DNA from 2 places in the Bacillus paramycoides genome. Region 2 is predicted to be linked to the other one. Evidence: riboswitches for the same ligand, from Rfam matches in the RefSeq annotation. Region 2 holds a riboswitch; the other holds the start of a gene.
What was found. Region 2 has a riboswitch for thiamine pyrophosphate ahead of thiC (phosphomethylpyrimidine synthase ThiC). Riboswitches for the same ligand answer to the same signal wherever they lie in the genome.
Positions count from the first base shown of each region.

Region 1: another riboswitch for thiamine pyrophosphate. It lies ahead of thiT (energy-coupled thiamine transporter ThiT); the one in region 2 lies ahead of thiC (phosphomethylpyrimidine synthase ThiC).

Region 1 is NZ_CP152427.1:4,637,307-4,653,007, forward strand. It holds gene feoB (ferrous iron transport protein B) at 1-1,196, opposite strand, end outside; gene AAG068_RS24105 (FeoA family protein) at 1,193-1,420, opposite strand; TPP riboswitch at 1,615-1,716, shown strand; gene thiT (energy-coupled thiamine transporter ThiT) at 1,802-2,419, shown strand; gene AAG068_RS24115 (sensor histidine kinase) at 2,623-4,497, opposite strand; gene AAG068_RS24120 (response regulator transcription factor) at 4,494-5,183, opposite strand; gene AAG068_RS24125 (class D sortase) at 5,220-5,840, opposite strand; gene AAG068_RS24130 (LPXTG cell wall anchor domain-containing protein) at 5,930-6,334, opposite strand; gene AAG068_RS24135 (hypothetical protein) at 6,512-6,844, opposite strand; gene AAG068_RS24140 (hypothetical protein) at 7,029-7,244, opposite strand; gene hpt (hypoxanthine phosphoribosyltransferase) at 7,405-7,932, shown strand; gene AAG068_RS24150 (diacylglycerol/lipid kinase family protein) at 8,191-9,093, shown strand; gene AAG068_RS24155 (DUF2199 domain-containing protein) at 9,136-9,645, opposite strand; gene AAG068_RS24160 (DUF7003 family protein) at 9,670-9,807, opposite strand; partial or broken gene AAG068_RS24165 (Rpn family recombination-promoting nuclease/putative transposase) at 9,870-10,232, shown strand; gene AAG068_RS24170 (hypothetical protein) at 10,272-10,490, opposite strand; gene AAG068_RS24175 (hypothetical protein) at 10,534-10,713, opposite strand; gene AAG068_RS24180 (YxeA family protein) at 10,789-11,136, opposite strand; gene AAG068_RS24185 (helix-turn-helix transcriptional regulator) at 11,354-11,812, shown strand; gene AAG068_RS24190 (hypothetical protein) at 11,885-12,268, shown strand; gene AAG068_RS24195 (DedA family protein) at 12,340-12,939, opposite strand; gene AAG068_RS24200 (class I SAM-dependent methyltransferase) at 12,939-13,517, opposite strand; gene AAG068_RS24205 (ABC transporter permease) at 13,663-15,612, opposite strand; gene AAG068_RS24210 (ABC transporter ATP-binding protein) at 15,599-15,701, opposite strand, start outside.
Region 2 is NZ_CP152427.1:4,994,105-5,009,805, reverse strand. It holds gene AAG068_RS26105 (glycosyltransferase family 2 protein) at 1-467, opposite strand, end outside; gene AAG068_RS26100 (GGDEF domain-containing protein) at 464-1,219, opposite strand; gene AAG068_RS26095 (NupC/NupG family nucleoside CNT transporter) at 1,493-2,704, opposite strand; gene AAG068_RS26090 (SH3 domain-containing protein) at 3,051-4,793, opposite strand; gene AAG068_RS26085 (D-amino-acid transaminase) at 5,003-5,887, opposite strand; gene AAG068_RS26080 (LTA synthase family protein) at 6,399-8,327, opposite strand; gene AAG068_RS26075 (YkvA family protein) at 8,873-9,238, shown strand; gene AAG068_RS26070 (metal-binding protein) at 9,289-9,780, shown strand; gene AAG068_RS26065 (DUF4870 domain-containing protein) at 9,872-10,189, opposite strand; gene lldP (L-lactate permease) at 10,473-12,134, shown strand; TPP riboswitch at 12,206-12,321, shown strand; gene thiC (phosphomethylpyrimidine synthase ThiC) at 12,434-14,194, shown strand; gene AAG068_RS26050 (arsenic transporter) at 14,449-15,701, opposite strand, start outside.

The DNA.
Region 1 (15,701 bases), 360 kb from region 2:
CATCCAAAACCGATAATCATCGGAATGAACGCTTTTCCGTTTAAACCGAAGAACTCCATAATTCTATCCATAACAACTGCAATTCGCGCCATATATCCTGAGTCTTCTAATAATGAAATGAAAAAGAATAGTGCAAAGATTTGCGGAACGAATACTAATACAGCACCAACACCGGCAATAATACCTTCTGTAACGAGTGCTTGAATAAAATCAGAAGCTCCGACACTTGTAAGTCCAGCTGTCACCCAATCCGTAAGCTGTCCACCAAAAAACTCATCTAGCATATCAGATAAAGGTGTACCAATCCACGTAAACGTAACCTGAAAAATAAAAAACATGACTGCTAAAAAGATTGGAAGTCCTAAAATTTTATGTGTAATTAATCTATCAACTTTTTCCGAAAAAGGAATTTTCCCTTCTTTCTCATGCTGCATAACATTTGTTTTTAACTTTTCAATATACGCTTCACGAGTTTTGTAAATGTGCTCCTCCAACGTACAATCAAGTTTTCCTTCTAAGCGAGATCGAATGGCTGCAAGTTCCCTATAAATTGGTAATGCTTTCATTTCTTTTTCTACTACTTCGTTATTGCTTAGAAATTGAAGAGCTAACCATCTTGGATGCTTATAATTCGCTTTCTCTAAAAGAGAAATCACCTCTCCGATTCCTTCATCCATTTGTACACCATATGAAATTATGAATGGCTTTTTCTCGTTTTTGTCATTTTCTTTAAGAGTCGCAAGTAGTTCTTCACAACCTTTTCCGCTTCTTGCAACGACAGGAACGACTGTTACACCTAATAGTTCTGATAATCGTTTTACATCAATTATAATTCCTCTTTGCTTCGCCACATCAATCATATTTAAACCAATTGAAACTGGCTTACCAAATTCAAGTAATTGCAACGTTAAATGCATATTTCGTTCAAACTGCGAGGAATCTACAATATTTAACATATGCTGAAATTCTTCTGTTAATAGAAAGTTTGTTACAACACCTTCATCACGCGAAACGGGATTTAAATCATAAACACCTGGTAAATCAATCAATGTTCCTTGCTTATCTTTTAATTTACCAACCTTCTTTTCTACTGTTACACCGCTCCAGTTTCCTACATATTCATAAGAACCAGTAAGTGCATTAAATAATGATGTCTTTCCTGTATTCGGATTCCCTAGCAAAGCTACCTTATTCACGCTAATTCCACCTTTATCATTTTCGCGTCACAATGACGAATACTAATTAACTGTCCACGACACTCCAATGTACAAGGACCTTTGAACATCGCTTTCTGCTTCACACGAAGTTCGCTTCCTTCAGAAAGACCAAAAGCAGCCAGTCTTCTCTTTAATAATTGATCTAACGACTGAACGCTTTTTACTAACACTTTCTCACCGATTTTAATATCTACTAAGCTCATAACCTTCCCCCTCCAAAGAGAATGATAATTATTTTCAGAAAAATTATAGCACACTCTATTTCTCTTGTACTATACCCTTTTGCTTCATATTTATTAACATTTCACTACAATTCTATTTCAATAATTGTCATACTACATTCGTTTGCCATTCTCATCCATTTCGCTTACAATAAACAATAGCAAATAAAGAATCTCGTTATCACTGGGGGAGCCATGCCGCTGAGAGGGAACACTTCGTTCCGACCCTTCGAACCTGTTAGTTAATGCTAACGCAGGGATTGTGCAAACGTCCGAAATACATACCTCTTTTTATTTACGTATTTCGTATCCTCCTATGATATCTATTCTTTTTTGTACAACTTGGATTTAGGGGGAGACAACATGCGTAACACCAATTTACAAGCGATGATCGAATCTGCTATTCTTGCAGCCTTCGCCTTGGTCATCGACATTTTACCATTATCAATTAAACTTCCAACAGGCGGTTCCATTTCATTTGCTATGATTCCTATTTTTATTATTGCATACCGCTGGGGCTTCAAAATGGCTTTCTTAGGAGGCTTAATTTGGGGATTATTACAAATTGTTGTAGGCGATGCCATTATCGTCACACCGATTCAAGTACTCATTGAATACTTCGTTGCTTTCGCATTCATTGGATTTGCTGGTTTATTCTATCGTCCAATTCAAAAAGCACTTTTAGCTTCCAATGAAAATAACGAAGGAAAGAAAGTTCTTGGTTACATTATCCTTGCTACATTTATCGGTAGCTTTGCTCGCTACTTCTGTCACTTTATCGCCGGTATTATTTTTTGGGGACAATATGCACCGAAAGGTCAATCAGCAGTTCTATATTCATTAATTGTAAACGGCAGTACAATGCTCGGTTCTTTTATTTTATGTACCGTTTTACTTATATTTTTATTTCTTACTTCACCACGCTTATTCAAGAGCATTGGTGCCTATCAACTAAACTCGAAGAAAAAGAGCGCTTCATGAGCGCTTTTTTTCATATCGTAATATCAATTAAAAATACAATAAATGCACAAAAGAAAATAAACACCATTATACTTAGCCAATTGCTATGCACGGTTCATCGACTCCTTACATAACCTCATTTTCTAACCAGATTATATCGCTTAAAAATAAAGATTAGGTAAAGATAATATGAAAATAAATTAAAAAAGCGTAGCATGTATCATCTACACTTTTTTCGGTAAGTAAAAGTAAAATAATACACCGTCTTCTGTATTCTTTACTCCATATTCAGCTTCGTGTAATTCTAAAATATTTTTAGAAATAGCTAGCCCAAGCCCCGTCCCACCTTGCGAACGTTGACGGGCTGCATCCACGCGATAAAAACGATCCCAAATTTTATCTAATTGCTCTTCTTCAATGTGAGTACCTTTATTTTCAATACACACTTTTATACGATCCTTCTCATCTATTATAGAAATAATAATATCTTCTTTATTTGGTGTGTAACGTATAGCATTCGTAATGAAGTTCACGATGACTTGTTCAATCCGACTTTGATTTGCAACTACTTCAAATGAACATATATTTTTATGCACATGCAGTTCTTTTTTCTCTATTTCCACAGAAAGATGTTCACATATATCTTCAATTACAGCATCAATATAAAATGGTCCCTTTTTCATTTTATATGTACCTGACTCAAATTTAGCTAACTCAAGCATATCCAAAATTAACGTATCCATTTTATCTACTTCTCGTTCCATTGCTTGAAAATAGTACTCTTTTTTATGCTCAGCTACTCCGTCTTTTAAAATAGAAATACAGCTTTTCATAATACTCAGTGGCGTTTTTAATTCATGCGAAACACCAGAAATGAATTCTTTCCTCGTATTTTCTAACTTTCTTTCTTTTTCAATGTCTTGTTCTAGCTGTCCAATATGCGAATGGAGCTTATTAGATAATACATTAATATTTTTCGATAAATCACCAATTTCATCTTTTGAAGTAATCGGTATTTGTTCTGTGAAATCTAAATGCGCTATTTTCTTCGTTGTATCATTTATTTTTAATAACGGCTTTGCAATTTGTTTAGAGTAATAGAACGAAGCTAGAAAAATGAGAACGACTACAAATGCAATGATGTAGATGTAGTAATCTTCCACCATTTGTACAGCTTCATCTACAGGCTGTAAAGAAGCCATCGCATATATATATGTTACCGATCCGTCTTTTTCTTTTATTGGCTTGATTAATAATTTATATTTTATATCATTCTTTTCATAATCCATTATTTGTGTTGCATCTTTTATTTGCTTACCTTCTTTTAATAATAATTCAGCTTGAAATTCCTTTATATTATCCAAAAATAAATTATTTTTATAAATTGGATTTACCGGTCCTTTTACATCAGGAAATTGTACTTTCGTAATTTTCCCTGCTAGATTGAAATCCGAGTTATGAGCCGCCCTCTTCTGTTCCTCAGCACTCATAACTCCAGAAACTCCTTTTCTTTCCACAGCGATAGGCTCTTCAGCAACTGTCGGCTTACCACCACTCATCTGAATTTCCTTTGCAGCTAATTTTTTTCCTAACGGTTTATTCAGCCAACTCAAATTTGCCTTTTCTATATGTACATAACATGCGATGAAACTATCGTCTCGTTTTAGCCCATAAAAATAGACTGACCGCCCTTCTAACTTAGGCAGTGTCCCACCTTCAATTTCATCTATGGTCATGAGATAGTACAAAGGCATCTTGATTACCTTTTTTCCAAACTCCTTCTCTGCCCTACGATCTAAAGTAACCTCTACATAAAAATCATCCACATGTTTTAAATTTCCATTCTGATCTAATGTCGTAATCCATGTATTATTCTCTCTAAAAAAGTCTTGCTCCAGCTTCTGAATTCCTTCTGCACTTCCTGCATAGTTCAAATAATTCTTTTCAAAGGAATTTAAATTCACTTTAATATCTTCTACTTTTCGATTCGCATAATATTGTTTAAAAAATATCGTTTGTCCAATAAATATCGTCGCTAAAATTAACATGCACAATGCTGTTGTGAGGGTAAATAATTTTAGTACAATTCCTTTTCTCATACATTCCCCTCAAATTTATAACCTGTTCGTACTACAGTTGTAATGTACTTTGCTTTCTCTCCTAATTTATTTCGCAAATTACGAATATGGCTATTAACGGTTCGGTCATCACCAGCAAATTCGTATCCCCAAATTCTTGAAATGAGTTGCTCTCGCGTTAAAACAATCCCTTGATTTTTCATAAAATACGCTAATATTTCAAATTCTGTATGTGTTAAATTAATGTCTGTTCTATCTATCGTAACAGTACGCGACGGGAAATGGACGTGAATACCATGAATGGATAATGTATCATCTTCATTCTCTAAAAGTTGCTTTGTTACTTTTCTACTCTCTAACAATCTTTTCGCTCTAGCTAATAAAATGGGTGGGCTATACGGCTTCGTCACATAGTCATCCGCTCCAAGTTCAAATCCAAGTAACGTATCATCTTCATCAACACGTGCTGTCAGCATAATAATAGGAACCTCGGATGTTTTACGGATTCTTCTGCAAACGGACCACCCGTCAAGTTCCGGCAACATAATATCTAAAATAACTAAATCAACCTCTTCTTCCTCAAATACAACTAAAGCTTCCTTCCCGTCTCTTGCTTCAAACACTACATATTGCTCACTCAAAAAATAATCTTTTAATATTTCACGTAATATATCTTCATCTTCTACAATTAAAATATTTTTTGACATAACTTATATCCCCTCCTGCTTTCAAAAACTATCACTTCATTTTGAATAACTACCAGTTAACTTCGCCTCGATAATATATCTATCTGGTGCATCCCCTATATAATCAAATGGATAGCAAGTCGTCAGTGTTAATATCGGTTCTTCTTTTTTTATAATAACAGTACGATCATCCGCATGGGTAATCCATATCTTTTGAATTTCGTATGTGTAAGTTTTATTATCATACTCTAAAACAAGAGTGTTTTTTTCTTTTAACTCTCCTAAATCTGTAAATACAGTATCCCGGTGCCCACTCAGTACCGTATGTCCCCCTCCAGATGGTGTTGTCGTTACATCACTAACGAACATTCCCACTCCTTTTTTCAGCGTTGCCTCATCCGCTCCCCAGTATATAGAAAACTTCTTCTTTATTTTCGGTATATTTAATAGTGCAACCTTTTCTCCTTCTTTATGTTCTGTTTGAGATGAAGGTACTTGGGAAGTTACAGGTGTTTCGTAAGAAAGTTGATTATGTTGTATATTTTCAAGACTCTTTAGCTCTTCTTTCGTTAATTGTTGAGCAGAACTTTTTCCTTTATACCATTCCATAGCGTAATATGATCCCATACATAGTCCTATGGCCATCAATATGATACCGATATAATTGAGTAACTTCATGTTTCATCCCTCCATGCCAAAAATGGTAGGAATAACCTACCATTTTTAATATATGAAATTATTCCATTCTTTATAGGACAATATTTTATTTACGCCTTCACTTTATTTCGACGTTTCAAACCAAATAATGTCCCCAACCCTATAAGACATGCACTTAGTGCCATCATTGCTACATTATTGGATGCTGTGTTTGGTAATTTCTCACCTTGTCCAGCTGGCTTTGTTACTTCTTTTTTAGCTACTTCATTTTTTTGCTCAGCTTTTATCGCTGCTTCTTTTTTCGCCATATCATTTTTCAATTGTTCTTGTGATATTCTCTTTTTCTCTTCTTCACTTTTTTGCTGTTCTTTAATCAATGCCTCTTTTTTCGCTTTATCGTGCTGCAGTTGCGTCTCTTCTTCCTTTGTTACTGTTCCAGTATCCGCACTTGCTACTGAAGAATATCCTACGGTTAACAGTGCCATTGCACAGATTGGTAATAGTCTTTTTTTCATTTTAGTTCTCTCCTTTTATACGTTTTACATCACTTCGCATCGGATGTATCACTAGAATAAACAAGAGATATAAATATAAAATGCAGATGAAATATATTTCATTTAAAGATTTCATGGTAGACAAATAAAAAAACATCGCAATATATACGATGTTTTTTCGGGTGTGTGTCTCAATATTTACATGTTACTTTCGCTTGATGTAGAAGTAGAATGGGCCGGAGCGATAACTAATTGTCTCGGCTCAGTTTTCTTTAAGTGATTTTTGACGTTACACTTACGACGTTGAACAACCCACGCTTTAATAGGGTTTGTCAAAATAACCTTTTGCTCTTCGTTAGGGGTCTCTTCTTCAAACCTACAACTATCGCTCCACTTACTCCATTTCATTGTAAATTTAGAAGAAGAATGATCGTCTTCTCGATCAAACAAGTGCAAAAAATCCATCTCGCCAGCTAGCATTACGGTGTTGCTAGTTGCTAAAAAAGAAAAGGTCGTCCAACGTTTCTCCATGCCCTCCTACTCCTTTTTCACATATAGAGTGCCTAAAACTTAATTTACCTAAAATATGCTTGCCTTTTACCTTACACCCATAGTTTATCCAAAACACTACTATGCAACTATCGATTTCCCTTACAACTACCTTACATTTTTGTAAGAAACAAAAAAACCTTCACTATGCATATGTGAAGGTCTCTTATTTCTTATCTATATGGTCTTTCATATCATCAAGTCCAGCTTCTTGCAGCTGTGACATCATACCATGGGAAATTGCGCCTAATACTAAAGTCATTCCAATTAGTGAAATCCGAATCGCTGGTACATCAATTATATAAGCCAACAATCCAAGAACAATTGTTAATAGTAATGCTTTTATAAATGTTACAGTTGTGTACTGTTTCTTCTTCATTATAATCACCCTCTATGGAAGCGTTTTCTTAATATAATTAGTATATCATATCATCAGATGATTTTGTTGGTATTTTGTAAAAAATTACTATCTCCTTTGACTTTTTCCTTTCTATCCTTTACAGTCGAAATGTTCACAAGTTTTACACTGTAGGAGGACTCCAATGAATATTGAAATAAAAGACACTTTAATTTCTGAAGAACAATTACAAGAAAAAGTAAAAGAACTAGCACTTCAAATCGAACGTGATTTTGAAGGAGAAGAAATCGTAGTCATCGCTGTACTAAAAGGATCTTTCGTATTTGCTGCTGATTTAATTCGTCACATTAAAAACGATGTAACAATCGACTTTATTTCTGCATCTAGCTACGGAAATCAAACAGAAACAACTGGAAAAGTGAAACTATTAAAAGATATCGATGTAAACATTACTGGAAAAAATGTGATTGTCGTAGAAGACATTATCGATTCTGGTTTAACACTTCACTTCTTAAAAGATCACTTCTTTATGCATAAACCAAAGGCACTCAAATTCTGTACGTTACTTGATAAACCTGAGCGCCGCAAAGTGGACTTAAAAGCTGAATATGTTGGCTTCCAAATTCCAGACGAATTTATCGTTGGCTACGGCATCGACTGCGCAGAAAAATATCGTAACTTACCATTTATTGCTTCAGTTGTAACGAAATAATCGTATAACTTAAAAAATCGATAGTACATAAAATTTATATCGGCGATTTTCAAAATATATCGACCGTATCTTAAATTATATCGGCGATTTCTCAAATATATCGACCGTAACTCAAATTATATCGGCGATTTTTTAAATATATCGACTTACCGACAATAACTGACAATCTTAGCGCCTTATTAATAGGAAGAAGCTGTTCTGAAATACATCGGAACAGCTCCTTTCTTTCCATTACAAAAAAATAGGGAGAGATGAAAAATGACAAAAACAAAATTTGAAAAAGTACTCCTCATCGTAAATCCAAAAGCTGGACAAGGCGACTTACATACAAATTTAACGAAAATCGTACCACCTCTTGCCGCAGCTTTTCCTGACTTACATATCCTTCATACGAAAAAACAAGGTGATGCAACAAAATATTGCCAAGAGTTTGCTAGTAAAGTAGATTTAATTATCGTCTTTGGTGGTGACGGAACAGTATTTGAATGCACAAACGGCTTAGCACCTCTTGAAACTAGACCTACACTTGCAATCATTCCAGGCGGAACTTGCAATGACTTCTCTCGCACACTAGGCGTTCCGCAAAACATTGCAGAAGCAGCAAAACTTATCACTAAGGAACACGTAAAACCAGTTGACGTTGCAAAAGCAAATGGACAACATTTCTTAAATTTCTGGGGCATTGGTCTCGTATCTGAAGTATCAAACAATATCGATGCAGAAGAAAAAGCAAAGCTTGGAAAAATCGGCTACTACTTAAGCACAATTCGAACTGTCAAAAATGCTGAAACATTCCCAGTAAAAATTACGTACGACGGACAAGTATATGAAGACGAAGCTGTCCTTGTTATGGTTGGAAACGGTGAATATCTTGGCGGGATCCCGTCCTTTATCCCAAACGTAAAATGCGACGACGGAACACTTGATATTTTCGTAGTCAAATCAACAGGCATTCAAGCGTTTAAAGATTATATCGGAAAGAAACTATTTGAAGACTCAAATGAAAATGACATCTTCCACGTAAAAGCGAAATCCATTCATATTGAAACAGAAGAAGAAAAAGAAGTAGATACAGATGGAGAAAGCTCGCTTCATACACCTTGTCAAATTGAATTATTGCAAGGACACCTTACGATGATTTATAATCCTGCGGTTGTGTAATAAAAAAAAACGAGTGCTGGCACTCGTTTTTTCTCTTCTAATCTAGTTATATTGTTGAATCATTTCTTGTATTTCTTTCACTCTCTCTAAAGTAATTCCATTTCTTTGTTCGATCGCTAAAGGATGCTCGGTTGGCTCTAATTCAACATACGGTGCCATTCCAACTTCTCTTATATGTATATTTGTTTTTAAATTTAATGTTTCTGGATAAACTGGTATTTCTACAGATAACCAACCAAAATAAGGGTCACTATTTTCTCGGTCTCTCTCATCCCACTTTTCTAATACTTCATCATAACTTTCTTTACTAAGTGATACCCACACAGTCCATATGAAATTTTCGTGGTAATCAATGATAGGAATCTCTAAACAACCTCTAATAAAGTAATGTTCATCGTCCATTACGCAAAGTTCTGATGTTAAATGGAAGCGTTCCTCTCTTTCATGAGGCGCTACCTCGTAATAATAATATGGTGCTTCACTTCCGTAGCATAGAGGTAGTGCAAAACGATTCATTTGTACTTTTTCTCCGGATTTTCTTCTTCTTTTCATTTATTATTCTTTCTCCTATCCTTTTCAGTCACAATCATACTCCCCCCAATTTTCCCAGTGCGTATTAGAATCCTTATTCACAATAATACTTGGATCTTTCTTCTCTATAGCAGCTGCTACTGATTGGAAGAATTCAATTTCACTAGAGTATAACATAGACATATTTGTTTGCGACATTCTAATAATATTGCTAAAAAAGTAGCAAAGTTTCCTGTTTGCATGCCCTAGTTCTTTTTAGATACAATGAAGGAAAGAAGCAGCTTAATACATTGGAGGATATTGCTATGAACCAAGACCCTATTTTACAAAAAGCAATAAACAAGTGGGAACGTATGAGTCAAGATTCCTCTTTCCGACAAGCCTATGACGCAAGGGAGAAAGTTTTAATGGATGAAGCTGCAAAATTCGCCCATGCAGAGACAGAAGGTATGAAAAGAGGCATGGAAAAAGGGCGAAAAGAAGGGGTTCAACAAGGAAAAATTTAAATGATTAAAAGTATGCATGATCTTGGTATACCACTTGAAACAATTGCTAAGGCAAGTAAATTAAGTGCGCATGAGGTTGAGCATATTTTAGGACATAAATAATAATGAAAAAGAGCTTGAATTGTTTCAAGCTCTTTTTTATCAACTTCCCTCGATATCATCCAATTGGGTCTTATAACATTCATCACACTCTAGCATAGTAGGAAGAATCTCTCTTTCATCAGGTAATAACACCCTCAAAACTTCTCTATCAATCTCTACGACATACTTCATAATAATGGGATATCCTTCAATAATATTCGTATACTCAATCCCTTGTTCAAACTTTTTTCCGCTCTTTATTTCTTCTATTTTCAACATAAAAAAACCGAAACCATACAAAATGATTTCAGATTTCCTATAATTAAAATATTACATTACATTTCGAACAAAAAGGAGCAGAATTGCCTCTCCTAATTTTCGTATTACATTTTGGACAATATACATATCGCTCTTCTATCTTTTCTCGTTCTATCATATGTAAGGATACTATTCTCATACTACACATAATCCCGATTAATATAAGGCTAACGATGAGTAGCATAACTCTCACTCCTCCCTTCTATATTTTACCATAAAATAATAAAGCCGATCCCCACATTGAGAATCGGTTTTATACTTACAATCCTAACTTCATCTTTGCTCCATCAGGAATTTTATCTATCGTTACTTTCACTTTATCATATAAGAACTTACCTCTCGTAAGCACATGCCAGTATGAACCTTTTGGTAATTCATCTACTCCGCCAATTGTCACTTCTTTTTCCTTACCTTTTTCATCATAAGCTTTCACTTTATATTCACAACCTTTATTTCCATCTAATTCTTTACCATCGTTATCAATTATTGCATAATGGTGCTCTATATCAAGAAATGGATTCATTTTATCAATCCCAGCGCTCCCCTTTAATAAATATGCCGCTCCTGCGACGATAACAAGTAGTGATCCAAAAATAAATCTTTTCATCTATATTCCGCCTTTTATTATGTTTTCTATGAGATGTTCCTAAGTATAGGGCCCATTTCTTAATAAAAACTCGTACTGTTTCTTAACATTTTCTTAAACTAAAAGTGAAATATTAATTAGTAAGCTCAAAAAACAAACAAAAGAACTCTTCACGCTACAATTGACAAAATTACATCTTTAGTGTAATTTTACACTATAAAGAAAAAGGAGCTGCATAATGGATAAACAAGAATTTATTGAACTCGTTAATTCAAAATTAAAACTCATCCGTGTTGAAAATAATCTATCACAAGATAAAATGTCAGAAATTATCGGTTTATCAAAGAAAACATTAGTAGAAATTGAAAAAGGAAGACGCACACTAACATGGTCAGGTGCAGTTTGTGTCGTAACACTCTTTGAACAGAGCGATATAGTCCAGATGACATTTGGGGATGATGTGAATGAAATTATAAAAACAATCGCTTTTACACATTACAATACGAACTTCCCGAAGACTTTAGGAGGAAAAGTGTGGTGGCGACAAATAAAAGAATTAAACGGTTATCAAATACAACAAAATATTTTATCCCAACATTATCGAATTTTAGATAAAGAAGACCGTAGAATATGCCATTCATTCGAACTAGATGAAATTGAACAGCGATTTATGGAAATGGCAAAAACATCTCAGTAAAGTGAAATTTTAATCAGTGTTTTTTGCTGCCCACAAATAGCAGAATAAAATAAATTACGGAGTATAATTCAAATGAAGAAACAGATACATATCACTATTTTAAATACGCTAATCATTAGCACGTTAGTATTCAATTTATTTATTTTCACATCAAGAATGAGCTTTTTACCTTGGTATATTGAAGATGGTTGGGGCTATTTAGGATTATTATTTACATCCTTAATTTTCTTACTTTGCTTCTTTCAATCTGCAAAGCTTCATAAAGACGGAAAGTTAACTATGCTGCAAAAGTTCATTCCTCTTGCTTCTGCCATACTTTCAATCTTCGTTCTTATCATCCCATCAAGTGATTTTATGACTGTATTAGCCAACTTGATTAATACGATCATATTAACAATTTATATAACTGTATTTCAAACAACACCTAATGTAAGTAATGAGAAGCTATCACATTAAAAGGGAGAGTTATTCTACAAAATAACTCTCTCTTTTATACTACTCTCAATAAGCGTAAGCCTTCATTCTATTTACTTACTCATCACCGTTCTTCTTCTTTGCTTATACAAATAAGCACCACTCACAACAACAAAAACAAGCCCGCCAAAATACACGCCATACTCTATTACAATCGCTACAATACTTTCAATATGTTGTCCAAATAAAGAACCGAGCACAAAGTAAACGAGTGTCCAAACAAATCCTGTCGTATAGGAATACAAGGCATACGTCTTAAATGACATGTTATTCATTCCAACTAAATATGGTACGATATGTCTTACAACTGGTATGAAGTAGCTTGTGACTAACGCATAATGGCCATACTTCTCTACCATTTGTTGAGACTTCAAAAGATACTTTGCCTTTTTCCTTTTCATTAACTTATCAAGTACTTTCGTACCAAATATTTTTCCTACTATATAACCTAAAGATAGGCCAGATACAACGCCTAAATATGTTAGTAAAAATGCTGACATGACACTTAATATTCCTAGTGAAGAGACAAAACCACCGCTCATTACGATCATTTCGTCTGGAATTGGCATACCGATAATACCTAACCATAAACAGAAAAATAGTGCCCAATAACCATACTGTTCAATATAAGATAATAATTCATGTAATTCCATTAGGCATAAGCTCTCCTTAACTCTTTTTTACAGCTAAAGATGTACGCTGGCGGGAAATTGAGCCACACTTTTTGGAGCGTAATTTCAGGGAAGAAATGTTGTATAAATCCTTTTTTCACAAGTGAATATTGAAATGTAATAAATTCACCATTCTCATGTATCGCTTCCATTACATTGTTTAAAATACGCCTTGAAACTTCTTCTGGTAAAGAAGTAAACGGTAATCCTGATAAGACGTAGCCAATGCATTCTATATTGAACTCTTCCATATACTTCTTTATATTTTCAGCTGAGCCGTGTACAACAATGACGTTCTGCTCATTTTTAAACTTTCTCTGTAACTCTTTACAAAACACTTCATTAATTTCAATAAGAAGAAATATTGTTTCCTTCCTCTTTCTCTTCATAATTTCTTTCGTGAAAACACCTGTACCAGGACCTAGCTCTACGATGCATTTCGCTCTATTAAAATCAATTACATCTACCATTTTTCTTGCTAATATTTTTGAACTTGGCGCAATCGCACCAGTATGTTTCGGATGTTTTATAAATTCATGTAAGAATGTTATGAGTTGCATGTAAACCTCTCCCCCATTCGTTCAATAGTTTTTAACTTGTTTCTAAGTATAACTATCGTTTCTTAACAAAAATTGAGGAGATTTCTTAAGATTTTATGAAGAATGAAAAAAACAGCTACCGCTTATAGCGATAGCTGCTCACTTATTATTTCGCACTCACAATCTTATAATAAGAACGAACTGTTAGGAAGTAATATCCGATATAAATGACGCCATATACTCCAATACTAATTAGAAGCGGGATCATAATTTCGAATGGTAATATATTTGACAAACCTTTTAGTGCAAATAAACTGTGTAAAATACCAATAATTAACGGAATAGCAAAGATAAAGCTCACTTGTTTTGCGATAGCTCTCTTCATCTCTTGCTTCGTTACACCAATTTTATGAAGAACAACGTAACGATCACGGTCAGCACTTGCTTCTGTAAGCTGCTTAAAGTAAATGATTGAGCCTGTCGCTAATAGGAAAACTAATCCTAAGAATAGCCCAATGAACATCATTAAACCTGTCGTTTCAATTCCCATTTGGAATCCTGTATAGAAATCGTTAAATGGTTTTAAAACTTCCGATTCGCCTGCTGGCATAATGCTTGCTAATTTCGCTGTTAACTCTTTACTATTTCGCTCACCTTTTACATCAATATTTTTTACAGTACGTGTTTCATGTACTTGTTTCGCCTGCTCATATGTTTGATCCGGAACAATTACAAATAGTTCATTTAAGTTTGTAAGACTTCTACTATTTACCCCTCTAATGTTTAGCTCTTTCGATTCATTCCCAACAGGAAATACAGCTTTATTTCCTGTATAAAGAGGACCAAAATCTAGTTTTTCAATATAGAGGCTATCGTATACAAAGGCTTCATTCGCACCTAAGTTTACAGGCTCTACATCTAATCGTTTCGCAATTGTATTAAAGCTTGATTGAGAAATAAGCTGGTACTGCTTCGTAACATTATAATGTGTGTTCAGCACTTGATCTGCTCTTTCACCTTTAAATGTTCCCTTCACAGGAATCATTTCAACTTCTGATTCATATGTCACTGGATGATTGCTCTTCTCTCCAGCAAGTATTTCTTTTACTTTTTTATCTAGTGCTTCATCTTTTTTCTCGTAAGAATAACTATACGGAGCAGCAACTTTTGATTGCGTAAATGTGTTGTAATACATCGTAACTGACGTACCAACCGCTGTTAATGTCACTGCACTTAAAATAGCAATTGTCGCTAATGATTTCGCGTTTCCTTTAATACGATATAGTAGTTGCGATGTCGTTACCATATTCATACCGTTATAAAACGCTGACTTATTATTTCTTGCGCGCTTCAATACAAATACTGTGAAGAACATAAACAATAAATAAGTTCCTGCTACTGTCGCTAGTAAAATGTATAATGCAACGACCATAAAGTCTGCATACATAACTGCTTTCATGTACATTAACGCTAAGAAATAACCTGAACCGATTAAGAAAACTGAAATTAATGCCATAATAACCGATCCTTTTGGCATTGTTTCTCCTTCACGTTCTGCTCGGAAAAGTTCAATTAGCTTAAAGCGATAAATTAAACGATACCCTTGAAGTGATGTATACAAAATAATGACAAAGAAAATAATTGCTGTATCAATAACTGCGGCCATCGGTACTTCAAAATGAACGTGTAAGTTGATTCCCATCATACTTATTAGTAGTTCAAGGAATAGTTTTGAAAGAACGCTACCGATCGCAATCCCGATAATTAAAGACATTAATCCCATTAACATATTTTCATAAAACAGCATTTTACCGATCTGTCTTTTACGAATGCCTAATAAGGAATATAGCCCAACTTCTTTTTTACGTTTTCGTGTAAAGAAACCGTTCGAATATATAATGAACACCGCTACGAAAATAATTAGCATAACACTTGAAACTTGGAACGCTCCGCTAATTTTTTTAGAGGCTTCCGCAGCTTTTTCCATTTGTGAATTATACTGCAACGCCTTAAATGTAAAATAAATGACGATGCTAAAGATCATAGATGCAAAATATACAAAGTAGTCTTTAAAGTTCCGCTGTATGTTGCGGAGGGCAATGCTAGATAAGGTCATCAGCCATACCTCCGGAAATGGAAGACATTACGTCAACGACTTGTTGGAAGAACTGTTTACGCGTTAATTCCCCGCGGTGCAATTCTTTA
Region 2 (15,701 bases):
CAGAAGTATTCACCATCTGAAATACTAAGACCATAGTTTAATACACGTGATTTCCCTTTTGGTTCACCAGGCGGAACACGAATATGGCGAATATGAGCATAAGCTTTGTCAAAATCGTCACCAATTTCAGGTGTTTCATCTTGAGAGTTATCGTTTAATAAATAAACAGTTAGTTTACCTGGATATTCAATCTTCGCCATCGCCTCTAAAGTATCTTTAATAACGACCCCTTCATTGTGGGCAGGTATTAAAATGTCGACGCTCGGATAATGTTCTAGCGTACGATCTTTTCGTTTACTATTTCGGTGAACTAAACCTGCGAGTGTTAAGAAAGAATAGTAAACGAGTAAGCCAGAGAATAGAAAGGCCGTAAAAATAAGTACATATTTAATCGAAAATGTAATGCTGATCCAAAACACGAGTACACAAAATAAAAGGAATAAAAGAAGTATAACGAGTGTCATCATAATAACGTCTGTCCTTTGTTCCCAATTTGCTCGCGTGAGATTGTTATATCTTGGATTGCTTCAGCGGCAAGCCATTGCTCCATTTTTGGTTTTAGGCGGTTCATTACAATGTCAGCACCGGCTTCATTTGTGTTTTGTAATAAAATAACGAGCGTATTATTATCATATTTAGCAGCAAGGTCAAAGTCAGCTCTTACCGTTCCAACTAATAATGAAGCTACGCGATCCATAACACTTTCTTTCGTATATTTACTAAAGGAAGTGAAGTCAAAATAAATCATAACGCCTGTTTCATTACGACGATTCATTGCCTTGATTAATAATGCTTGTCGTCTTTCGAATTCTTGTCTTGTTAATAATTTCGATTCTCCAATGTATTGTTCTAACGTTCTCACACGTTCGGTTAATTCTTTATTTTCATGAATAACCTTCTTTAATAGGTGAGTGGAGATATATACGATAAAGAAGTTTGCTGCCATTAGGAAGTGAGTAATAATATATTCCCATTGTTCTGATGTGCTCCATAAGTAAAGCCATGCTTGGTAGAATAGGTAGAATACCGAAATAATGGTTCCTAATATGAAGAGAACAAATGCAGTTTTATCAGGCAAAAATAGAAATAGTACATTAACAATTACATATATGATTGTAAAAATGAGAGCATGCTCATATTGCGTTACATGTACGGTTGTAAAATAAAATAAAATTTGTAAAATCCACATAGAGAGGACTTTATAGAAGTTATCTTTCACAAAACTTTCCTCCTTAAAGATAATTCATACAAGGATACTTGTAGTATGCGCAATTATTAAGAAATAGATCGGATGACTAGCTTCTTTTTGAGAGGCAATAACAAGTAGTATCCCTCTTTTGCAAGAAAAAATAAACAGACTTGATAATTATTGTATCATAATGTTTTTATATTTCGGCATAAGTATTTAATATATATTGAAAAAATAAAGAACCTAATAAAAAGCCTAATAAAAAGCCCTCCTCTTTAGAAAGAGGAGGGCTTTGCGTTATTTTTATAGGAACATCATACCTGCAACTGCTGCATTTAAGAAGTTAGCTAATGTACCAGCGATAACTGCTTTAATCCCTAATTGTGCAATTTGTTTGCGGCGAGTAGGAGCTAATGTTCCTGTTACACCTAACTGAATTGCGATAGAAGAGAAGTTTGCGAATCCACAGATTGCGAATGTTAAGATTAAGTTTGTTTTTGCAGAGAACTCTGCCATGTGTGGTCCTAAGTTTGCATACGCAACGAATTCGTTGATTGCAAGTTTTTGACCAATAAAGCTTGCTGCTTGTATAGCTTCACCAGGAGAAACCCCGATTAAGATTGCAAATGGTGATAGTAAGTAACCGAAGATTAAATCAAGGCTAAGTTTAATATCGAACCAAGAACCAACCCATCCTAATAATCCGTTTAATAAAGCGATTAATGCGATGAAAGCCATTAGCATTGCTGCTACGTTAATAACAAGTTGCATACCTTCAGAGGCACCACGTGCTGCGGCATCAATAACGTTTGCATCTTCACGTTCTGTAGAAAGTTCAACGTTATTATCTACTTTTTCTGTTTCTGGCATAATTAGTTTCGCAATTAATAGACTTGATGGAGCTGCCATAATCGCTGCTGCCAATAAGTGTTCTAACGGAATACCCATTGCTGCATAGCCGACAAGAACTGATCCGGCAACAGCTGTCATACCGCTTACCATAATAGTGAAAAATTCACTATTTGTTAAACGTGCTAAGTAAGGTTTGATTAAGATTGGAGCTTCAGTTTGTCCTAAAAATACAGTCGTTACTGAGTTTAAACTTTCTGCTTTAGAAGTTCCAAGAAGTTTACTTAATGCGCCACCAACGACACTAACAAATTTTTGCATAATACCGAAATGATATAAGATTGCTACTAATGAACTAATAAATACGATTGGAAGTAGTGCTTGAATGAAGAAAACAAATCCCCAAGGGCCTTTTGCGTTGACTAAATCCCCAGCAACGAATTTAATTCCCTCGTAAGAAAAATTAATTAATCCTTGAACGCCATCTGCAGCGTGTTTTAAACCTGCTTTTCCGGCATCCCAGCGTAATACGATAAATGAAAATGACATTTGTAATGCTAGCGCGATTAAAATTGTGCGCCAATTAATAGCTTTGCGGTTGGAAGATAGTAAGAAAGCGATTGCTAATACTCCAATCACGCCGCCAATTCCCCATAAAAGATTCATGCAGTGTATGCTCCTTCCTCATAGTAAAAAAAGTGTATAAACCAGTTGTCTATACGTTTACGAATATAACATCTTAAGTAACTTATCATAATGGACATCAGAGGTCAAACGTCTAATGAAAAGTTTAAATAAAAAGAAAATTCTTTAAAAAAACACATATAAAATAAATAGACATGAAATAGGTTATGTTTTTTATGTGAAAATATACATTATGATAACGTTATGGATCATTATTGTAGAATATGGTGTATGAAATAGAAAAATAGATACATTATTTTTTCGGAGAAATAGGTTATACACATTAAAAAGAGCCTTCTAGTAATCTAGAAGGCTCTAAAAATATAACTTAAGGTGCTTTCGTATAACCTAAGAAGTGCTTACTCCAATAAGAGTTACTTAGTGAAGCAATTGCTACACCTTTATCTCCAGCTTGGATAAATGATCCGCCCCCAAGATAAATACCCATATGAGAAGGACCTGCTTTATAAGTATTTTGGAAGTAAATTAAGTCACCTGGTTGTGGACTTGAAGTTTTTGGTAAGCTGCTCCAATATCCTGCAACACTTTGACGACTAATGTTATGACCAAATTTCTTAAATACGTGATAGATGTAACCACTGCAGTCAACACCAGTAGCAGAAGTACCGCCCCAAACGTACGGTACACCTTGCATTGATTTTGCATATGCAAGTATAGAAGAACTGTCACCGCTATTATTGCCAGTATTATTGTTGTTATTATTTTGATTGTTATTTTGGTTGTTGTTAGGCTTATTATCTACTGCGCCACCAACTGGTGTTTTAGAAAGGTAACGTGTTCCGATGTAACCAGTTTGACCGTTGTAGTTAATTTTACTCCATCCAGAGTTTTCAGAGATTACTTGAACCTTCTGTCCTTGTGGAAGTGCGCCTATGATTCTATAATTTGTACCTTCGCCGCTACGTACGTTTAATGCAGAAGCATTAATGTAGTAGTCACCAATTGCACCTTGATTAGGTTGTTCAGGTTGTTTTGGTTGCTCAGGAGTAGTAGTGCCACCTTTAACGAATTTCATGAACTCGCTACTAACGTAGCCTGTTTTTCCTTGATAGTTAACTTTAAACCAGCTACCTTCAGATCCAATTACGTTTAATGTCGTACCATTTAATACGCCACCAATTACGCTATGGTAAGTAGCAGGGCCTGTGCGAACGCGTAGAGATGTTGCGTTAACAACGTAAGTACCACCCGTTTGAACAGTTACATTATTGTTTTGATTATTATTTTGGTTGTTTCCTTGTGTAACGTTATCGCTAGAACCGCCTTTTGTTACGTAGTCTTTGCTTACGTAAGCTGTTTGGCCTGCATAATTGATTTTGAACCAATCTTGAACTTCGCCAACAACTTGTACAACTTGTCCTTTTGTAACAGAACCTACAGTTGTGTGAGAAGTGCTAGGACCTGTACGAACACGAAGGGAAGATACATTTACTGTATAGTTTCCGCTTGCTGGTTTTACAGATTCTTGGTTGTTATTATTCGTATTGTTGTTTGAAGAACCTGCATTAGAAGAAACACCAGATACGAATTCGCTACTTACATAGCCGACTTGTCCATTATGGTTGATTTTCACCCAACCATTTTCTTGGCCAATTACGTTTAATGTTTGTCCTTCATATACACGTCCTGAAACAGAACTAGAAGTGTTTGGAGCTGTACGTACACGTAATACATCAGCAGTAACTTTATTCTTTCCACCTGTTGTACTTACATTAGAATTGCTTGCTCCATTTTTTGATACAAATTCGCCACTAACAAAGCCTGTTTTACCATTAATGTTAATTTTGAACCAACCATTTTCTTCGCCAATCACGTTTAAAGATTGACCGTTATAAACGCGCGAGATGATGTCGTGAGAAGTACTTGATCCTGCACGAACATGTAATACGTCAGCGTTAACCTTATAAGATGAGCTGTTTGATGCAGAAGCTTGGACAGTTGTAGCAGCTTTTTGTGTATTTTGTTCAGGGGCAGCTTGAACACTGTCAAGTGTAGGTGCTGCTCCTCCTGCTACAGACACTGCCGCAAGACCGGCAAGGTATTTTTTCATAATTTGTCGATTCCTTTCTGTCTGTAATGTAGTGAAGAAATATTTACCAACTGTTAAAAATTCTAAAGAGCATGTCGATTACTGTCAAGACTTATGCGGGAATCTGAATATGACAAAAAGATTACAAAAAAAATCAAGGCATAAATCTTTACCTTGATTTCCATTTAAATACATATATTGAATGTAGAAAGGATAGAAATGATTCGTGTTTAAGAAGATGATATATTGGAGTGTAATAAACTTTGAGAAAAGGATCTTTGTAGCATTTTAGTGATAGGACCAACTTGTCCATCTTGGATTGCGGTTCCATCAAGATGAGTCATCGGCAAAATTTCAATTGTCGTTCCTGTAAAAAAGCATTCATCCGCTTGATAAACATCACGAACGCTGAAAAGCTCTTCTTGTACCGGAATGCGAAGGGTTTTCGCTAACGAAAGGACATATTGACGAATAATACCATTTAAAATAAGGTGATTAGCTGGATGTGTGTAAAGAGTTCCGTTTTTGATTAGAAAGAAGTTCGAACAGCTTCCCTCAGTTACAGTACCATTTCGTACGAAAAGAGCCTCTTTACAACCTTTTCGTTCCGCTTTCGTAGCAGCTAATACATTGGGTAATAAATTTAATGATTTAATATCACAGCGTAGCCAGCGCGTATCTGGTTCTGATATAGCACGTACACCATATTCAATCCATAACGCCGGTCTTTCTTTCTTTGTAATATAGGCGTAGATTGTCGGAGGGACGTCATATGAGAATGTATGGGTACGAGCTTGTACACCACGAGATACTTGTAAATAAATCGTTCCATCTTCGTGGAAATTATTATTTTCGATTAGTTTATAAAGTAGGATAATCAGTTCTGCTTTTGAGAAAGGAAGTGTTAATTCTATTTCTTCCATGGAGCGATACAATCTTGTGATATGCGGATCTAATAAGTGAAAGTTCCCTTTATATAGGCGAATAACCTCGTAGACACCATCTCCAAACTGTAAGCCTCTTTCTTCGAGTTCTATGTACGTTTTTTGTTTTGTTGTATCAATAACTGCATCATTCCAAAGTACAAATCTTTCATATGCCAATTTCCGTCCCATCCTTTCGTAAGTACATAAGTAAAGTGAAACCTTAATTCATTTGGAATAAAAATCACTATAGTAATTTTTATGTGAGTACTTCTTTACATATGACGTATATGTATTTGTAAATGGTAGAGAAGTAGTGGTGATTTAGAGCATTTTGTATATACAAATTCGAAAATAAGAAATAATAATCCTGCTTTTCAATAAAAAAAAGCAACATTCTTATGGAATGCTGCACAAGGAGGGTAGCTATCTTTCATAGGGACATCGTCTTATTGAATGTTTTGTGTATGGAAACAAAACATGTTGAAAGACAATTATAAGAAAGTAGAAATAAACGATTCACATATTTCTTTAAGGGATCTTATTACAGATGAGAGATAAGAAATATAGAGAACCTTGTTTACATATTTTATTATAGGGATGTTTCATTAATTCCATGTGAATATTTGGTAAAGGTTATGTAATGTTAAAGTTAATGAATATAAGTAATTGTATGGAGAAATATAAAAAAAAGAGGCTGAGATTACTCAGCGCTCTTCTTTTCTTCTTTAATAGCTGTCTTTACTTCACCAGTTTTGGTCTTGTTACTTTCAGAGAAGCGAAGTAAGTCACCTTCAATGATTTTGTCAGACATGTTCAACTCATTTTGGGCACGATCAATGAGTGGTTGAGATTCTTCTTTTGGCAGTTGTACAACTTCACCAGTAGTACGGTCGTAGAATGTACTGTTCGTGTACATGTACTTATCTGTAACGAAGCTACCGTCACGAAGAACAACGAATCCTTTATTTTCTGGTGAGAATACATCATGACCAAATTGAATTTGATTCGTAGAATCTACACCAAGTAAGTTTAGAATTGTTGGTTTAATATCAATTTCACCAGTTGGTTTTGAAATTGTTTTACCTTCTTTTTGACCTGGAACGTGAATAAACATCGGTGTTTTTTGTAAGTTCATATGGTCAAATGCAGTGATTTCTTCTTTTCCTAAGAACTGTGCCATTGCACGGTTATGGTTTTCAGAAATACCATAGTGATCACCGTAGAATACGATAACGGAGTTGTCGTAAATGCCTTCTGCCTTCAGACGCTCAATAAAGTGTTTCATTGCTTCGTCTAAATAACGAGCAGTTACCATGTAACGGTCAAACACGCCATCACCAGAATTGTATTCATCGATTAATTTCGTGCTGTCATCATAAGTGAATGGGTAATGGTTTGTTAAAGTAAGGAAGCGAGTGTAGAACGGTTGCTTCACTTCTTTTAACATATCGATAGATTGATCGAAGTATTCGATATCTTTTAATCCCCAATTTAATTTTGTTTCTGGCGTAATCTTGTAGTCAAGTTCGTTGTAGTAACGATCATAACCAAGTGCCGGATACATAATGTTACGGTTCCAGAATGTTGCGTTGTTCGCATGGAATACTGATGTGTGATATCCTTGCTCACGTAAAATTTCTGGAGTTGCTGTATATTCATTATTACCGTGTGTGAAGAATACAGCACCGCGGTCTAGCGGATACATTGAAGTATCTACTAAGAATTCAGCATCTGATGTTTTTCCTTGCCCAGTTTGATGGAAGAAGTTATCAAAGTAATAACTTTCTTTCGTAAATTGGTTTAAGAATGGTGTAACCTCTTGTCCGTTAACTGTCGCACCAATTAAGAATGTTTGTAATGACTCAAGAGAAACAACAATTACGTTTTTCCCTTTTGCAGTACCAAACATGTTTGGGTCTGGTTTGCTTTGCGTTGTTTTTACATAGTTCTCTGTTTCCTGTAATTTACTACCGTCAGCGAAGGCTTTTTGTGAACTTGATTTTGCTTGTAAGCCAAGATCATACACTTGGTGTACATATAAACCTAAGTTTTTAACAAGCATAACGCGGTCGAATGAACGTGTTAATAGTTCAGGACGCTCAGCTTCTGCCAGTCCTAAGTTTGCGAAGAAAATTGCAACTGTTGACACGAAGTATAGGGAGCGCATTGGGCGTGCTACACGTTCTGTCGGTGCAAAATTCTTCATCTTCTTCAATAAAATAAAGAATACGATAATATCAGCAAATGCAAGGATAATTTTGTAGTTAAACAATTCTTTCACACTAGAACCTAAACTTCCAAAGTTAGATGTTTGTCCTAGTACTGGTAAAGTAACGAAGTCATTGTAGAATCCGTAGAACATTACGTTACCAACAAGAACGATTGTTAAAACAAAACTAATTCCAAGTGCTATATAGTTACGTTTTTTCCCTTTTGCAAATAATGCAAGACCAACAAGCAGTAATGATGCTGCTAATGGGCTAAGGAATAAAATGAATTCTTGCATGAAAGATTCAAGTTTTAAATCAAAGCTTGTGCGTGTAATAAGGTACGTCTTCAGCCATAAAGCTAAAGCTACGAATACCGTGAAACGCACATTTTGAAATTGTGATTTCAAGGTTTCTTTCATTCATTTCCACCCTTTCTCTATCAGGCTTGGTCGATTTTGGAGCGAAAAATGCTAAAATAAAAAATACATAGTTTTCTTGGCCATAATTAGAGGTTCTATATTCACCCATATACGACTATAACTATGCATACCCTTTTAGTTTCTTGTGTTACTCATAAGCATAACGTCATTTCTGTATTATACAACAAAATTCATTTCTGAGAAACACTATAACATTTTACATTTTTTGTATAAGATTTGTCACTACCAGAGAAAACTTTAACATTCGTTTATATGTCCGTCAACTAGAAAATATAACAAAGGTAGAGCAGAATGTTAAGTGAAAGTGAAAATTTTCTTGTTGAGAAATAAGAAATGACAATGGGTAAGTGGTTATCTAGAAACCTATTATATGAAGGGAAGTATGTAAAAATTAACGAACACTTGTTCTTTTTTCGTTTGTTTGTTACAATGAAAGTTCATTGATAGATTATGTGTAATTTTGATGAACTTTTACTGATAACATATTGTAGCTTATTTCTTTTAAAAAATAGGGAGGCTTTTACATGGAACAAAAATTTTCAGTTGAAGCGTTTTGGAAAAAAGTGAAACATGTTGCAAAACAAGCAGGGCAATCGGTTATTTATGCAAGTTTATTATTGTTTTACGTTTTGCAGAAACCGGATGTTCCAAAACGAGTGAAAATTATTGTAATTGGAGCACTTGCTTATTTTATTGCACCGATTGATGCAATTCCAGATTTCGTTGCTGGAATTGGTTATACGGATGATTTAGGGGCGTTAATGGCTGCGCTATTACAAGCGTCGTTATACGTCAATGAAGATGTGAAAGATAAGGCACGAGTGAAGTTGGCAGAATGGTTTGGTTCGGATATAGACACATCCTTTATCGATCAGAAATTAGATCAATAGGTGAGAACTGTCATATGGTGACAGGGCAAACGTAAGCGAGGAAGTGCATTATGCCATCAGGAAGAACGCATACGAAAATAAACTTAATATCCCTTCCGGTTGTTTTGTTTATGCTCTTTTCGTATGGATTAACAAATTTTGATTTTTTATTAACTTTTGCAATTGGTTTTCTAGTAGGTACTACATTTTTAACACCGGATTTAGATACGTATAGTAATGCGTATAATAAATGGGGATTCCTGCGTATATTTTGGTATCCGTATAAGAAGGTTATGCCGCATCGCTCCTTCTTTACACATACAATTATACTTGGTGATGTAATTCGTATTGCATACATGTTAATTGTGTTTTCTCCGTTTTTATTTCTATTAAATGTAATCGCGTTTGATGGAAATTTAATAGAAATGGCGAAGGAACATGAGGTTGAAATTGTAACGTTCGTAATGGGAATTGTTGTAGCAAGTACGCTTCACATTATAGCGGATAAAGTGAATACGCGCCGCAAAAAAATGATGAGAAAAAAGAAAAAACGCAGAAGATAAAAAAACGTCCCAAAAGATATTTTGGGACGTTTTTTTCTTATTAAAAGTTTGTCGTATTAACGTGCTGTTTTAATCAAACGTTTGTTTAAACTTAAGCTGTCAGTATTTTAATACCTTTTACGATGTTCCAAATGAAGTAGTATAAGCTAATAATACCGCAAATACATAAGATGATCATTGATCCAATACCAAGTGTTACGTCTGGTTGATTTGATCCGATACCCATAATTCCTAGAATAATAAATCCGATAAATGCCGCGATACTTGGAATAATGTGTGTCCATAGAGCACGTTTTGCGTGTGGTTTCGTTTCAGAATCCCCCACGATCCACACAATGATTGGGAATAAGATAGGAGCAAATAATACACTAAAGTATGATAAAGCTGCTAATATTTTGTTTCCGTTCATATATATCACCTCATAAATAATATCCGTTGTTATATCTTTATTATGCAGGAAATGTAGCGAGCTTTCTATCGATGAACATTACAAGAACGTGACGTTTTTGTAAGATTTTCATATTAAATAATAAAATTTTCGAAAAAATCTTTTGCAATGGAATTTGTTGTGATAAAATTATTGAAAACGTTTTCTTAAACGTTTTTTATTTTAGACTTAAAGGTATGATGACCTGATAGTCTATTGATGAGATTATTCTATTTAAAAGGGGATTCTTTAGGGGGAGAGAACAATGAACACATGGACACAAGTTTATGATCCGTTCGGAAATATTTGGATTTCGGCAGCGGTCGCACTTATTCCGATTATCTTTTTTTTCTTAGCGTTAGCAGTTTTCCGCATGAAGGGGTATGTGGCAGGTTTTATTACAGTTGTACTTACAATTTTAGTGGCGTTATTCGCTTATAAGATGCCGTTCACAATGGCGATGGCAGCGACCGGATATGGTTTTTTATACGGATTATGGCCAATTGCTTGGATTATCATTATGTCGGTATTTTTATATAAAATATCTGTGAAAACAGGTCAATTTGATGTCATTCGTGCATCTGTATTATCCATTACGAATGACCATCGTTTACTCGTTATTTTAATCGGTTTTTCATTCGGAGCATTTTTAGAAGGAGCAGCAGGATTTGGTGCACCAGTAGCGATTACGGCAGCGCTTCTTGCAGGTCTTGGATTAAATCCTTTATATGCAGCGGGTCTTTGCTTAATCGCAAATACGGCACCAGTAGCGTTCGGGGCGATGGGAATTCCGATTACAGTTGCTGGACAAGTAACTGGTATTGATCCACATAAAATTGGACAAATGGCTGGACATCAATTACCGTTCTTATCATTATTTGTTCCGTTCTTTATCGTATTTTTAATGGATGGATTTAAAGGAGTAAGACAAACATGGCCTGCTCTATTTGTAGCGGGTAGTTCATTTGCAATTACGCAGTTCATTACAGCGACATTCTTAGGACCAGAACTTCCGGATATTACGTCAGCACTAGTAAGCTTAGTGAGTTTATCGCTATTCTTAAAAGTTTGGCAGCCGAAAGAAATTTATCAGTCTAAACAAGCAAATAGTGAAGTAGCTGCGACAACGACGGCAACATCTATGCCGGAATTAACAGTAGGGAAAGTTGTAAAAGCATGGTCTCCATTTATTATTTTAACTGTGATGGTAGTCATTTGGAGTCAAAGCTTCTTTAAAGCGTTATTTGCTCCAGGCGGCGCATTAGAAAGCCTCGTGTTTAAGTTTGAAATTCCAGGCTTACACAATTTAGTAATGAAAGCAGAGCCAATTGTAAATAAACCGACGCCTTACGAGGCGATTTTGAAGTTTGATGTATTATCAGCAACAGGAACAGCAATCTTAATTGCTTGTATCATTTCTATCTTTATTTTGAAAATGAGTGCAAAAGATGCAGTAGCGACATTTAAAGAAACGTTAAATGAGCTTAAAATGCCAATTCTATCTATCGGATTCGTATTAGGATTTGCATTTATTGCAAACTATTCTGGTTTATCTTCTACATTAGCGTTAGCGCTTGCAGGAACTGGAGCACTATTCCCGTTCTTCTCACCATTCTTAGGTTGGATTGGGGTATTCTTAACAGGATCTGATACGTCAGCAAATGCATTGTTCTCGAATTTACAAGCGATTACAGCGCAGCAAGTCGGTGTATCTGAAGTGCTTCTTGTTGCAGCAAATACAACGGGCGGTGTAACAGGAAAAATGATTTCTCCGCAATCGATTGCAATTGCTTGTGCAGCAGTTGGACTTGCTGGAAAAGAATCAGATTTATTCCGCTTTACAGTGAAGCATAGTTTATTCTTCGTAATTATTGTTGGTATTATGACGTATGTACAGGCATATTATTTAACGTGGATGATTCCATAAGTAACAAAAGAAATAAACTTTGCATTTTTCAGATTATCGTGTATGATGAGAAAGTATTGAAAATTAAATCAGTGATAAACTAGGGGTGCCTAACGTATGCGTAGGCTGAGAGAGAAGCGCGTGAACTTCTTAACCCTTTGGACCTGATCTGGCTCGTACCAGCGTAGGGAAGTTAACGGCTTTACATAATGATGTCTTTATGAGCCAGGTCCTTATTTTTTTATGGACCTGGCTCTTTTTATTTTGGCATACGCTGGCCATATCTCGTCCTTGTCACGTACAGGGGGGCAACAAAGGTTATGAAACAATCTGTTTCATCTGAGCAAATTGAATTGAAATCGAGTTTACCAGGAAGTAAGAAAGTATATGTGGATGGGCCACGCGCGGGTATGAAAGTACCGATGCGTGAGATTGAACAAAGTGAAACGAACGGCATTCCGAATCCACCAATTCGTGTATATGATACGAGCGGTCCTTATACAGATCCTGCGTATAAAGTGGAGCTGGAAAAAGGGTTGCAGGCGCCGCGCCACTCTTGGATCCTAGAGCGCGGGGATGTAGAAGCATACGAAGGACGCGAAGTGAAACCAGAGGATGACGGTGTGAAGGTAGCTTCGAAACATACACCTGTTTTCCCGCAAATGGGTCGCAAACCGCTTAGAGCGAAGCAAGGTGCAAATGTTACGCAAATGCACTATGCACGTAATGGCATTATTACATCTGAGATGGAATATGTTGCGATCCGTGAAGGAGTAGAGCCTGAGTTTGTTCGTAAGGAAATCGCGGAAGGTCGAGCTATTTTACCAGCAAATATTAACCATCCGGAAGCAGAACCGATGATTATTGGACGTAACTTCCATGTGAAGGTCAATGCAAATATCGGAAACTCTGCTGTATCTTCTTCTATCGCAGAAGAAGTAGAGAAGATGACGTGGGCAACGCGCTGGGGTGCAGATACGATTATGGATTTATCTACAGGTAAAAATATTCATACGACACGTGAGTGGATTATTCGTAACGCGCCTGTACCAGTTGGGACTGTACCGATCTATCAAGCGCTGGAGAAAGTAAATGGAATTGCAGAAGATTTAACGTGGGAAGTGTATCGTGATACGTTAATTGAGCAAGCGGAGCAAGGCGTTGATTACTTTACAATTCACGCGGGCGTATTACTTCGCTACATTCCGATTACTGCAAAGCGTACGACAGGTATCGTTTCACGCGGTGGTTCGATTATGGCACAGTGGTGTTTATTCCATCATAAAGAAAACTTCTTGTATACTCATTTTGAAGAAATTTGTGAAATTATGAAGCAGTACGACGTTTCGTTCTCTCTTGGAGATGGATTACGTCCAGGTTCGATTGCAGATGCAAATGACGAAGCGCAATTCTCTGAACTTGAAACACTTGGTGAATTAACGAAGATTGCTTGGAAACATGATGTGCAAGTGATGATCGAAGGACCTGGGCATGTACCGATGCACTTAATTAAAGAGAATATGGAGAAAGAACTTGATATTTGTCAGGGTGCGCCGTTTTACACACTTGGGCCATTAACGACAGATATTGCACCAGGTTATGACCATATTACATCCGCAATTGGAGCTGCGATGATTGGCTGGTTTGGAACGGCGATGCTTTGTTATGTAACGCCGAAAGAACATTTAGGTTTACCGAATAAAGATGATGTACGCACGGGTGTTATTACGTACAAAATTGCAGCGCATGCAGCTGATCTTGCGAAAGGGCATAAAACGGCTCATCAGCGTGATGATGCACTTTCAAAAGCTCGCTTTGAATTCCGTTGGCGCGATCAATTTAATTTATCTTTAGATCCTGAACGTGCGATGGAATATCACGATGAAACATTGCCAGCAGAAGGCGCGAAAACAGCTCATTTCTGTTCCATGTGCGGACCGAAGTTTTGTAGTATGAGAATTTCACATGATATTCGTGAATATGCGAAAGAAAATGATTTAGAAACGACAGAAGCAATTGAAAAAGGAATGAAAGAGAAAGCGAAAGAATTTAAAGAAACAGGTAGTCATTTATACCAATAACACGTTACACCTCTTTACTTGATTGATCACACTGTAGTACCTAACTTAAATATAGAAGAAGCCCGCTTTGCTAAGACGGTAGCAAAGCGGGCTTCTGTCGTTTATCCCACTTTAATGGGCAGTAAGACTCCCACCTCAAAATTCAGCGAAAGCAAAGAATTTAGGTGGGGGGCGGGCTGCCCATTAAAGTCCGATTGGTGAGGGCTGATAATCAGTGGGGGATGAAGAAACCCCCTACTAATTAAAGTTTCACTTTATAAGGCGAAGAAGAGATGTACCCAGTAGAATAAGAGGAATAATGTGACGACTGTTGTGAGTGGAATAACGATAAGGGATACACTTAAATAGTCTTTCCATTTTACTTTAATTTTGTTTTGTTTCAGGATATACATCCATATGAGGGAAGCTAGCGTACCGATTGGTAATAATAGTGAACCGATGTCACTACCAATAATGTTTGCGAGATAGATCGTTTTTAAAGTGATTGGATCTAGTCCCATTTCTGTTAATGTGATTGTCCCAATCATAAGTGCAGGGTGATTGTTGAAGACGTTGGAGAGGAGGGAGACAAGTCCGCCCATTGCAAAGCTAGCATAGAGTAGATGTTGACTTACCACTGGCTCAAGCCAATTTACAAGCGCCGCTGTTAATCCTGCATTATGAAGCCCGTAAATAATGACATACATAGAGAAAGCGAAAATTAAAATGTGCCACGGTGTCTTTTTCAAAATGTCGACAGGATTCGTTCGTAAGTAGTACCATCTCCAGATGAGAAGAATGAGTGAACCGAGTACGGCAACAATTTCAATTGGGATGGATAAGAAGGATGCAACGAATAGAAGACAGCGCATAAGGAAGACGAAGCCTAATACTTTTAGCATGAATCTTGTCCGTTTTTGTTTCGTATCAACTGAATTTTTTCCTTTTAACGGATGGAAGTTTTTTGTGAAGAATATTTCTTCGATATCATATGAAGAAACAGGTAATTTTTTTGGTAGCTTTTTCTTTAACACTGTATACATAAGCCATGACATAAACAATAGTCCTAATGTTGCAGGTACAAACATCATAGCAGTATGCATATAAAGAGTCATATTCACGATATTTAATGCAATTAAGTTTACGATATTACTTACACCAATTGGTGCACTAGATGCAGTAGCGATTAAAGCACCGCTTAATAAATAGGGGATTTGTTGATGCGGTTTTAATTGAAGGTTTTTTAGAAGAAGAATTAAGATTGGAGTTGTAATTAAAATACTACCGTCATTATTAAATAAAAGAGTCATAAGAAAACATAATAATTGAATATACCAGTATAAACGGCGACCAGAGCCTTTTGCTAAGTTTGCAAGTTTCGCTGCGGACCAGTGGAAGAAGCCAAAGCTTTCTAATATAACTGCCATAACGATGGTCGCTAATATTGTTATAGAGGCACCGCCAATTTTACTAATAATGTCTATGACGTCTGGTCTTGATACAAGTCCAGTAATCAAGATAATGCCAG